DNA from 3 places in the Paenibacillus sp. lzh-N1 genome. Region 2 is predicted to be linked to each of the others. Evidence: riboswitches for the same ligand, from Rfam matches in the RefSeq annotation. Region 2 holds a riboswitch; each other region holds the start of a gene.
The links. A riboswitch is a leader RNA that binds a small molecule or an ion and turns the genes downstream of it on or off. The one in region 2 is predicted to bind cyclic di-AMP.

Region 1 (3,279 bases), 2.7 Mb from region 2:
TGATAAGGAGTAAACAAGTCGGTCACTTTTATCCATCCTTCCCTCAATTCCAAGTATGTATCATTATGAATAGCATCCCCATTATACACCAGCTGTCACGGCATACCGAATCCTTTGTAAGGCTAAAACTTGCGAAAATGCTTCAGTTTTCGGTCATGTTTAAGAGAATATGTACGTTTACTTCGTCATCTTCACGGATACCCGCTTCATGATGTACTTCTCTTCAGCCGTGGAGGGCTTCACTCAATCACCAGCATAATTTTAATAGGACAGGTACATAATAGCTGAGAGCCCACTAGGTACCACTGCACGGAAAGGGGGAATACAAATGCGGTACAGGGGAGTGTTGCCATGTTTAGCACTGTTACTAGCATTTTCAAGTTTTCCCGTTCACGCGGACACGCCTCCCAACATTCGAACGCCCCATCCCAAGGAAGCTGCTGCCGCTACTTCGGTATATCAAAGTAAAGATCGAGCTACTCCAACATTAGCGATGCTACGAAAAAAGCATGCGGACATTTTTAAAATGTGCGGCCCGCACACCCGCCAAATTGCCTTAACCTTTGATGATGTGCCCGATTCAAGGTATACGCCGCAGGTTTTGGACGTATTACACGCAAACGGTATCAAAGCTACCTTTTTTATCGTCGGCCACCGTGCGGAAAAGCATCCGGGGATCATACGCCGCATCATCCGCGAAGGTCATGCTATAGGAAACCATTCCTATACTCATCCGGATTTCAGGAAGGCCACACCAGAACGTTTTCGCCACCAGATTACAAAAACAGAACGCATTTTAGAAGCCAGCATAGGTTTTCGACCCAGATTGATACGACCACCCTATGGTGAAATCACGGAGCCTCAAATCCAGTGGGCACGTCGTCATGGGTACATGATCGTCAATTGGAATGTGGACTCTCTAGACTGGAAGGGATTAAGCAAAACACAAATTCAGCGCAACGTGATCCCGGCTACCGGACCTGGCTCCATTATTTTAATGCATGCAGGTGGAGGTCAAAGTTCCAACTTGCAAGGCACTGTCCAAGCTTTGCCGGGTCTAATCCACTCTCTAAAAGCTAAGGGCTACAAATTTGTCACTGTCCCCCGGCTACTTCACACATCGGAACGAAAATAACAGTATGTCTAAGCTTCAAATATACCAACAACGTAAAAAGGCTGCCTTAACGAACAGAATGCTTCTGCTTGTAAGACAGCCTTTTTTAGCGATAAACGACCGGGCCTAATAAAAAGTCGTCCCAGTTATATGTTGTATGATAGATCAAGTTTACATAACTTATATTATGTTTAATCAAATCATACATAAGCACAATGCTATTTATCAATGACGTACAGTTTCACATTCTGGAAGCCGAAGTCGTTCACGAATGATTTATTGCCAGGGATAAAGATATCAATCCGCTTTCCGGTAATAGCACTGCCCTGATCACGGGCAACGGCCACAAAAGAATGATCTGGCAATCCGGGATGGGAATAACCTGTAACTAGCACCTTTGTTCCCATAGGAATGACTTTCGGGTCTACCGCAATTGTACCTAGCTTAAGCGGATTGCCGTAATAATCAACCGCACCCCATTTGCCATTTTCATCAGCTGCGGCAGAATATGCTGTAGCTTTAACATCAACTACTTTACTGTAATTGAATGTTTTGCCCCATGCTTCAATTGTTGGCTTCTCATTCGCTGGTGCTTTCTCTGTAAGAAGCTGTGGCTTCGAATCCGAAGCCGCCTTTACACTTTTTTCGTCTGGCACTTTAATTTGCAGACCTGCATATATGTTGTTGGACGCAATATCCGGGTTAGCCTTCGTCAACTCATCTACTGATACCCCATAACGTTGAGCAAGCAAAAAGAAGGTATCGCCTTCTTTGGCAGTATGAAGCGAAGCAGCATCTGCTACTCCAGCTGTCTGTGCCAGCCCTGCAATAGCTGCAGCAAGCACCGCAAATTTCATAGTTTGTCCAATATGTTTTAAATGTTTCAAAGATATGTACCTCCTCTGTTATGCCTGCGAAGTTAGCTGTCGGATTCGGACTCAGGAGAAGCCCTATGCTTGTGCAATTCACCCCTAGGCATATCCACAACATCTTATGATGCATTGGAATCATTGCCGTTGTTACGTCCCCCGCACTTCCCATGGTTTGAGCCCAGCACCTGAGTATTTATTATCATTACTGCTGCCCCGGTAAGTTTTGGCTCACTGCATAATATCACAATTTTGTAACCTTATCTGCATGAAAATGTTGGTAACCTTGAATATCATACTATACTCATTACAATTTTGTCATCAAGAATCCGTTTTCTGTTACGAAAATATGGAGATATGGTGACAAAAAGAGAAAAGCCCTCCGTGAAACATCATCACGAGAGGGCTTTGTTAATATTTCATAAAAGCATTTTCTTACAGCACTTTAGCAAGAAAATCACGGGTACGGTCATGGCTTGGAGTACCGAATACTTGCTCAGGCGTACCTTGTTCTATAATTTGACCGTTGTCCATAAAGATGATTCGATCCCCTACCTCACGGGCAAAGCCCATTTCATGCGTCACGATCACCATCGTCATGCCGCCCTCAGCGAGCTTCTTCATCACGTCCAGAACCTCTCCAACCATTTCAGGGTCAAGAGCAGAAGTAGGCTCATCGAACAGCATTACGTGCGGCTGCATGGCCAAAGCACGTGCTATCGCAATACGTTGTTTTTGACCGCCAGATAACTGGTTCGGGTAGGTATTCTTCTTATCCTCAAGACCCACGGTCCGCAGGAGCTCCAGCGCAATTTTCTCCGCTTCTTTCCCCGACTGCTTTTTCACCTGCGTTGGTGCAAGCGTCAGATTCTGCAGTATTGTTTTATGCGGAAACAGATTAAAATGCTGGAAAACCATCCCCATCTTCTCCCGAGTCGCATTAATATTATGACCACGGGCCGTAATCGGCTCACCCTCAAACAAAATTTCCCCTTCTGTTGGCTGTTCCAACAGATTCATACAACGCAAAAACGTACTTTTTCCTGAACCACTCGGACCGATAATGACGACTACTTCACCTTTGGCGATATCTATATCAATGCCTTTTAAAATTTCATTCTTACCGAATGATTTACGCAGTTGTTTAACGGTGATCACTGGCTCTCAACTTCCTTTCCCATAAACCCAACAGCTTAGATAAGCTGAATGTCATTACAAAATAAATAGCGGCTGCGATTACGAACGGACTCAAGCCTTCGTAGGTAATATTCTTAATGACCTGGGCTTGATACATAA
Region 2 (3,279 bases):
GATCGGTCTGGATTATTATTGGGATACATCACCAAAGGATGTGCAGCAGCGGGTACTTCGAAATCAAATTGGCCTGGCACGTGAGCTCAACATGCCAATTGTTATCCATAACCGGGATGCACATGAAGATATTGTGAGGATTTTACGTGAGGAAAAGGCGGGCGAGATTGGCGGAGTCATGCACTCCTTTTCTGGGAGTTGGGAGACAGCTAAAATGGTGCTGGATATGGGTTTCCACCTTTCCTTCGGCGGGCCCATAACGTTCAAAAATGCCAAGCAGCCAAAAGAGGTGCTGGCCCAGGTACCGTTGGACCGTCTGCTTATTGAAACGGACGCGCCTTACTTGACGCCTCATCCGTTTCGTGGGAAGCGAAATGAGTCGGCACATGTGAGATTGGTAGCAGAGGCAGCCGCCCAAATTATGGGAATTACGGTGGAGGAATTGGTATCCATTACGACCCAAAATGCCTTGGAACGATTTGACATTCAGTGAAAAAGCGAAAAAATCAATCAAAATAAAGAGATAGACGGAGCTAATTATGATTTTGTTGCAGGAAACTCGAGAATATTACAATTTTTTAACCGAATATTTTGAAAAATGTACTTGAAACCTGCTTTACAACATGCATGGAAACAGGATATCATCTTTTCAGTGAATTGTTGTTGAGTGTAAACATCAACAAATCATTTCATGAACCAGTCTCGCTGAGTCCCTTTTACAGGGAACGGGGGAACCGATATGGCTTACAGTACGTCCGGCGTATGTGCAAGAGATATTATCTCTTCAGTAGCCGGCTCGACCGAAATTCATTTCCTGGATGGGATTGAACAGGTAGAGAAGCCGTATTTCGATTTCTTTCTGGGTCTTCGGGGTGAATGTGAAGGCGACCGCCATGAGCGGTTGACCTAAGCTAGGGCGACTCTCTACGTCCGAACCCGACAGCTAACCCCGTAAGCGTAACAAGAGAGAAGCCATCTCGTGCATGAGTTTTCCCGCATATTCACACATGTCGGAAGCCACGAAAGAGCTCTCTAGTCTCTTTCTTTGGCTTTTTTTGTTGTGAATAAAAGAAAATCTGTCATCATACTGTGGTTAAACAGGGGAGGACAGCATGCCGCGAAGACGGGTACATGGTGCAGGACAGTCGCAGTACGGGCTTGTCTTGTAGAAAATCTGTTATAGTCACGTCAACGATCAACTATGTCTTACTCCAGACGGCGGGCTATGTAAGGAGGACGGAGGAAATGGGCATTTTCCGAAAAGAGGAGACCCATGAGTCACGCTCATCCAGCATGTCTTACGTATTACGTTGGAAGCAAGAGAATGTGCGCCAGGCTGCTTTGGTTGCTATTTTTCTAATCGCACTAACGATTATGATTTCAATTCTGATGTACACGCAATCTAAAAAACAAGTCTTTTTTGTCATCGATGGTAAGGCATCTGCGGTAGAAACCCGGGAATCCAAGCTCCAAGATTTGCTCAATGAGCATTCTATTTCACTTCAGCCGCATGATACAATTTCCATGCCGCTAAACGGGGCAGTACAGGATGGGGATCGCGTAGTCATTAAACGTGCCAATCAGGTTAAAGTATCCTCAGGCAATGAGACGAAAAAGCTGTACACAACAGAAAATACAGTAGAGGGTGCCATTCGCACTTCGGGCTATAAATTATCATCAACGGATAAAGTTTACCCTGCGTTGGATGCCTCTGTTTCATCTAACATGGACATAAAAATCGTCCGTGTAAAGAAACAGCAGGTCGAACAGAAAAAACAAGTGCCTTATCAGGTCATCAAAACGGCAGATCCAAGTCTCTATAAAGGCGATAATCGAGTCATTCAAAGTGGCAAATCGGGTGTGGTAGTCCAGCATGTTCAAAAGGTATACCATGATGGAAAATTGGTGTCCAAACAGCTGGTCAACAAGGAAGTCGCACAAAATCGTGTGGATAAGGTAATTGCGGTAGGGACTAAGAAAAAACCGGTCGTTCTAGCTGCTTCCATCGGCCCTAAAGATGCGGTTAAGGCTACAAAGGTTAGTTCGGGCAGTGCTGTCCGTAAAGCAGGTATTAATTTTAATTATAAAAAAGTTTTACAAAATGTCTCCATGACGGCGTACTCTGCCCAGGAGCCAGGTATCGGTACACGTACCGCCTCCGGCACGCGTGTCACGGAAGGACGCACCATCGCTGTCGATCCGAATGTAATTCCCATCGGCTGGTGGGTGTATATTGAAGGGGTAGGCTTCCGCCGTGCGGAGGATACCGGTGGCGCGATTAAAGGCCACAAAATCGATGTGTATTATGAGAGTTTAAGCCGGGCTAACCAATTTGGTCGTAAGCACGGTAAAACCGTATATGTTATCGGACCTGTAAAGCCGGAAATCAACTAAAACAGGTTGTGTATGTTGAGGACAATGCGATAGTATTAACAACATAGTTATGCCATGCTAAGAAGAGGATATCCTCTTCTTATTTTGTTTTCAAAAGCAGGGAAAGATAATATATGTTGCTGTGTAGCAGTGGAGGGAAACGAAGATGATCAAGGAAGTGATCGTGGTGGAAGGCCGGGATGATACGGTAGCCATTCGCCGTGCTGTCGAAGCAGATACGATAGAAACTGGCGGTTCAGCCATTAATAAAATGACGCTGCGGAAAATTGCATTGGCGCAGGAACGGCGGGGGGTCATTATTTTAACTGATCCCGATCATGCAGGGGAGCGTATCCGTAAAATTATCGCCTCCAAGGTCCCCGGCTGCAAGCAGGCTTTTATACCTGAGGCAGAGGCGACACGCAAAGGGGATATTGGCGTGGAGAATGCCTCCCCGGAAGCCATCAGACACGCTCTCGCGCGGGTACATACGACAGTGGAAGGCGCCGAACCGCTGATTGAAATGGCGGACCTGATTGACGCTGGACTTATTACTCACCCCAATGCTGCTGCACGCCGTATGGCCTTGGGGAATGTACTGGGTATTGGCTATTGTAACGGAAAGCAGCTACATAAGCGGCTCTCTGTATTTCAGATCAGTCGTGAGGAATTTGCCAGTGCGCTGGCACAAATCGAAAGTGAAGGATTGTGATATCCGTATGACAGGGATTCAAGATATAGCAACACCGCGGCGTACGAAGGAAATTATTCAAAGGCACGGTTTTTCGTTCAAAAAGAGTCTGGGACAAAACTTTCTGATTGATCAAAATATTCTGAGCAAGATCGTAAATGCTGCCGGATTGGATGATACAAAGGGCGCACTTGAGATCGGTCCGGGCATTGGAG
Region 3 (3,279 bases), 100 kb from region 2:
CTGTTTTAAAAGAAGGCTGGGCGCTAGTGCGCATACGCTTTTATATCGTTATCATTTTATTTCTGTATCGTCTGCTGTGGGGAGTATTTCTCTATCGGCTGGTACAGTCGGCCGTTGTCCCGCTGCTGCTGCGTTATCCTGATCAGAGCCAAAACGAGCTGGGAAAGACCTTGTTTTGGATGGAGGGGCAGATCGCCTTGATGGACAGCCGGGAAGTACATGTGTATTTATGGATACTATTAGGGGCGACCGTATTGCGCGTCCTAATCACTCCCTTCATTAGAGCTGGCATATATCAAAGCCTGTATACCGATGCGTCTGAACCGCAAAGCCTGTCCTTCTTCAAGGGGATGAAACGTCACGGTATGTCATCTCTGTTGTATTACATCATCGAGTTGGGTTTGCTGCTGCTTCCCGCCTTCTGGGTGGTACCGAGACTCTATCCTATTGTAGCAGGAACGCTGCAATCTTCCTCTTACCTGTTGCATTTGTTGCCCTATGCCATTGGGTGGGTGGCTTACGGTTGGTTCATTCGGCAGTGCATCCTGTATATGCAACTGGGCTCGGTCAGTGGTCACGCCATACTATCGTCCCTGCTCGCCTTCTTTCGCCAGCTTCTTCCGGCTGTAAGCGTATCTCTCTTGCTTGGTGCTTGTGTGCTGCTGGTCTTCGGTCTATTTGGCACCGTAGCGATGATTTGGACTGGTATGTTGGCGCTAATTCTCCAGCAATCGTATCATTTTGTTACCAGTCTGGTCAGGCTGTGGCATATCAGTTCGCAGTATCGTCTATGGCACATCGATATCTCCAGCAGAGGCTAATCCCTCTCTTTATGCTTTCTCCTGCATTTTTAGCTGTCGAAAAAACTTTTTTCTTTCCCGTGCAAACGGCACATAACTGAATACTGTTAACAGAATCTGTTCCTAGGGCGTTAGGAACAGATTTTTTTTGTAACTTTTTGCGATGAAACATTTGCCAAAGCCTGCTGTCTTTGTTACAATAATCGCAGTGAACTGATAGTAACAACTTTGTAATCTTTATTGTAACCTTTATCTTAAAAACATCGTTGTCGTGAATACTGCTCTCCAAGGTGCACATCTTAAGTTAAGCCTAATTCCTGGCACCTAGGAAGCGGGGGAACCAGTTTGGGTGAATTGATCTCGCAACAGAGTGGTCATAGGGGAACCTTCTACCGAATCCTTAAGCTAACCTCGCAGGCATTGGAAGGGGTATATTTTTTTTGAAGAAGAAGCTAACGATCGCAGCCATGGGTCTCGCCATTGCCTTTACATCTTTTACATTCGGTGGCAGCAGTGCATTTGCAGACTCTAAGATGGACCAGGTCATCCAAGATGCCAAAGGAACGAACTATAGAAGCGGAGGTACTACACTCGAGGGATTCGATTGCTCCGGCTTCACAATGTATGTATTCAACAAACTGGGAATTAAACTGCCGCATCAATCTGGATCACAATTCAAAATGGGAGCTTCTGTATCCCGCGATGAAATGAGACCAGGCGACCTGGTGTTCTTCAACACCACAGGAAGAGGCGTTTCCCATGTAGGTATCTTCGTAGGTGAAGGGAAATTCGCCCACTCCTCGACTTCACGTGGTGTAGTAGTTAGCTCACTGAACGAAAATTATTACGCTAACCGTTATGTCGGTGCAAAAAGAATTATGAGCACAGACGCTTACCATTCTGTAGCTTCAGATATTCCTGATGACGACAACGTAGAATAACTACCGCACAGCAAGCTAACTCTAGCCGCAATTTGATTCTGGCCGGAATCGAATTGCGGTTTTTTATGTCCACTACATCAGTAATTATTATCATTACTGACGAACTGACACCTCAAAAGGTTTCAGTTTTAGCGAACATCGTCGGTTTTACCGCCACCGCTGGGGGAGCATATGAGCAGTAAATCCTTCTTATTGAATGTATACCCGACTTAGGTACGAAATAAACACGCTTGCCATTCTCCTACAACTTGTCTACAATCTGTGGTTAATGATTGAAGTACCTGCATAAGGAGGAATGAAAAAGTGCCGGCCTCAATATCCAACTACCGGATTGTACCGATGGACGAGCATCAAGCGGCTGAAATCTGTGAGTGGCGCTATGATCCCCCCTACAACATATACGGCTGGCTTCCCTGGGAACAAATGAAGGCACTTGAAGTCGAATTTGGAAGTCCCACGCTTCGCCAAGAGCAATATGTTGCCGTACTGGACGAAGAGAATGAGCTGACGGGATTTGCTCAATATTTTCCTATGGTCGGTGTGACCCGGCTGGGTCTTGGAATGCATCCCGAAAGATGCGGACATGGCACAGGCTCCGATTTTGTCCGGGCCATTGCGGAGGAAGCCAGACGACGTCATCCACAGAATGAAATTGACCTAGAGGTTCTCACCTGGAATCAGCGGGCTATACGAGCCTACAAGGCAGCTGGATTTGAGCTGACGGATACCTATGAACGTCAGACTCCAGATGGCAGAAAACCGTTCTATTGTATGGTATATCGTCCTGAACAACAGAACCGGGTTCTATAAATAAGAGCGCCTTCGCTATACAACCGCGATGTTGTATAGCGAAGGCGCTCTTAATATATACAACAGATCATTATAAAATCAATGACTGCTGCGCATTTTTTCAAAAGCTTCATTATATTGTTGGGCTTCCTTAATATCTACGGCCATAATACCGCCATCGTCCCAAGAGGTCAAACGCAGAGTCACGGTCTTGTAATCAATCGTAATAAATGGATGGTGATTGAATGCCTCAGATATAGCGGCAACTTCATCCACGAATGCAATTCCCTTCATAAAACTGGAAAAATTATATTTCCGAACGATCCAACGTCCTTCCTCCAGTTCCCAGCCCTCCAGTTTCTCCAGATGTGCTTCAATCTCTTCTTGTGTAAAAGGCATGTTACGAACTCCTCCCCGTTTATACGGAAGCCTTTTAGCCGCTTACATACGGCCAAAACTACGATATATTGGTGTACATATTACCACGGCCCCGTTGATAAATCCATAAGACGGCCTTCAAATCAAAGGGACCGACGTCAGCTCCTCATCTCCGATGAGTACATAGATCCGGTGCTGCTCCGGCTCATAAATCACAACGCCGCTGCCTACAGTGATTATGGGCTCCGTACCCAATGCATAAAATAGGTCTTCTGCCAAAGCTTCATTGACTTCCTGACGCCCCACCGGGTCCAGCCTGTCCCAATCTTCTGCTTCCATTTCAAAAAATTCATAGCTATCTGGGATGCGTC

Region 1: linked by a shared signal. The riboswitch ahead of C0638_RS19720 (3D domain-containing protein) and the one ahead of C0638_RS07610 (resuscitation-promoting factor) in region 2 are both predicted to bind cyclic di-AMP.
Region 3: linked by a shared signal. The riboswitch ahead of C0638_RS07220 (C40 family peptidase) and the one ahead of C0638_RS07610 (resuscitation-promoting factor) in region 2 are both predicted to bind cyclic di-AMP.

Annotation. Positions count from the first base shown of each region.
Region 1 covers NZ_CP025696.1:4,374,778-4,378,056, reverse strand. Annotated here, with positions in the region: gene C0638_RS19730 (NADH:flavin oxidoreductase/NADH oxidase) at 1-26, opposite strand, end outside; gene C0638_RS19725 (polysaccharide deacetylase family protein) at 329-1,135, shown strand; gene C0638_RS19720 (3D domain-containing protein) at 1,333-2,001, opposite strand; cyclic di-AMP (ydaO/yuaA leader) riboswitch at 2,008-2,175, opposite strand; gene C0638_RS19715 (amino acid ABC transporter ATP-binding protein) at 2,419-3,141, opposite strand; gene C0638_RS19710 (ABC transporter substrate-binding protein/permease) at 3,128-3,279, opposite strand, start outside.
Region 2 covers NZ_CP025696.1:1,683,730-1,687,008, reverse strand. Annotated here, with positions in the region: gene C0638_RS07615 (TatD family hydrolase) at 1-493, shown strand, start outside; cyclic di-AMP (ydaO/yuaA leader) riboswitch at 694-974, shown strand; gene C0638_RS07610 (resuscitation-promoting factor) at 1,246-2,394, shown strand; gene rnmV (ribonuclease M5) at 2,540-3,085, shown strand; gene rsmA (16S rRNA (adenine(1518)-N(6)/adenine(1519)-N(6))-dimethyltransferase RsmA) at 3,093-3,279, shown strand, end outside.
Region 3 covers NZ_CP025696.1:1,579,457-1,582,735, forward strand. Annotated here, with positions in the region: gene C0638_RS07215 (hypothetical protein) at 1-821, shown strand, start outside; cyclic di-AMP (ydaO/yuaA leader) riboswitch at 1,098-1,235, shown strand; gene C0638_RS07220 (C40 family peptidase) at 1,241-1,741, shown strand; gene C0638_RS07225 (GNAT family N-acetyltransferase) at 2,045-2,551, shown strand; gene C0638_RS07230 (4a-hydroxytetrahydrobiopterin dehydratase) at 2,630-2,929, opposite strand; gene C0638_RS07235 (hypothetical protein) at 3,047-3,279, opposite strand, start outside.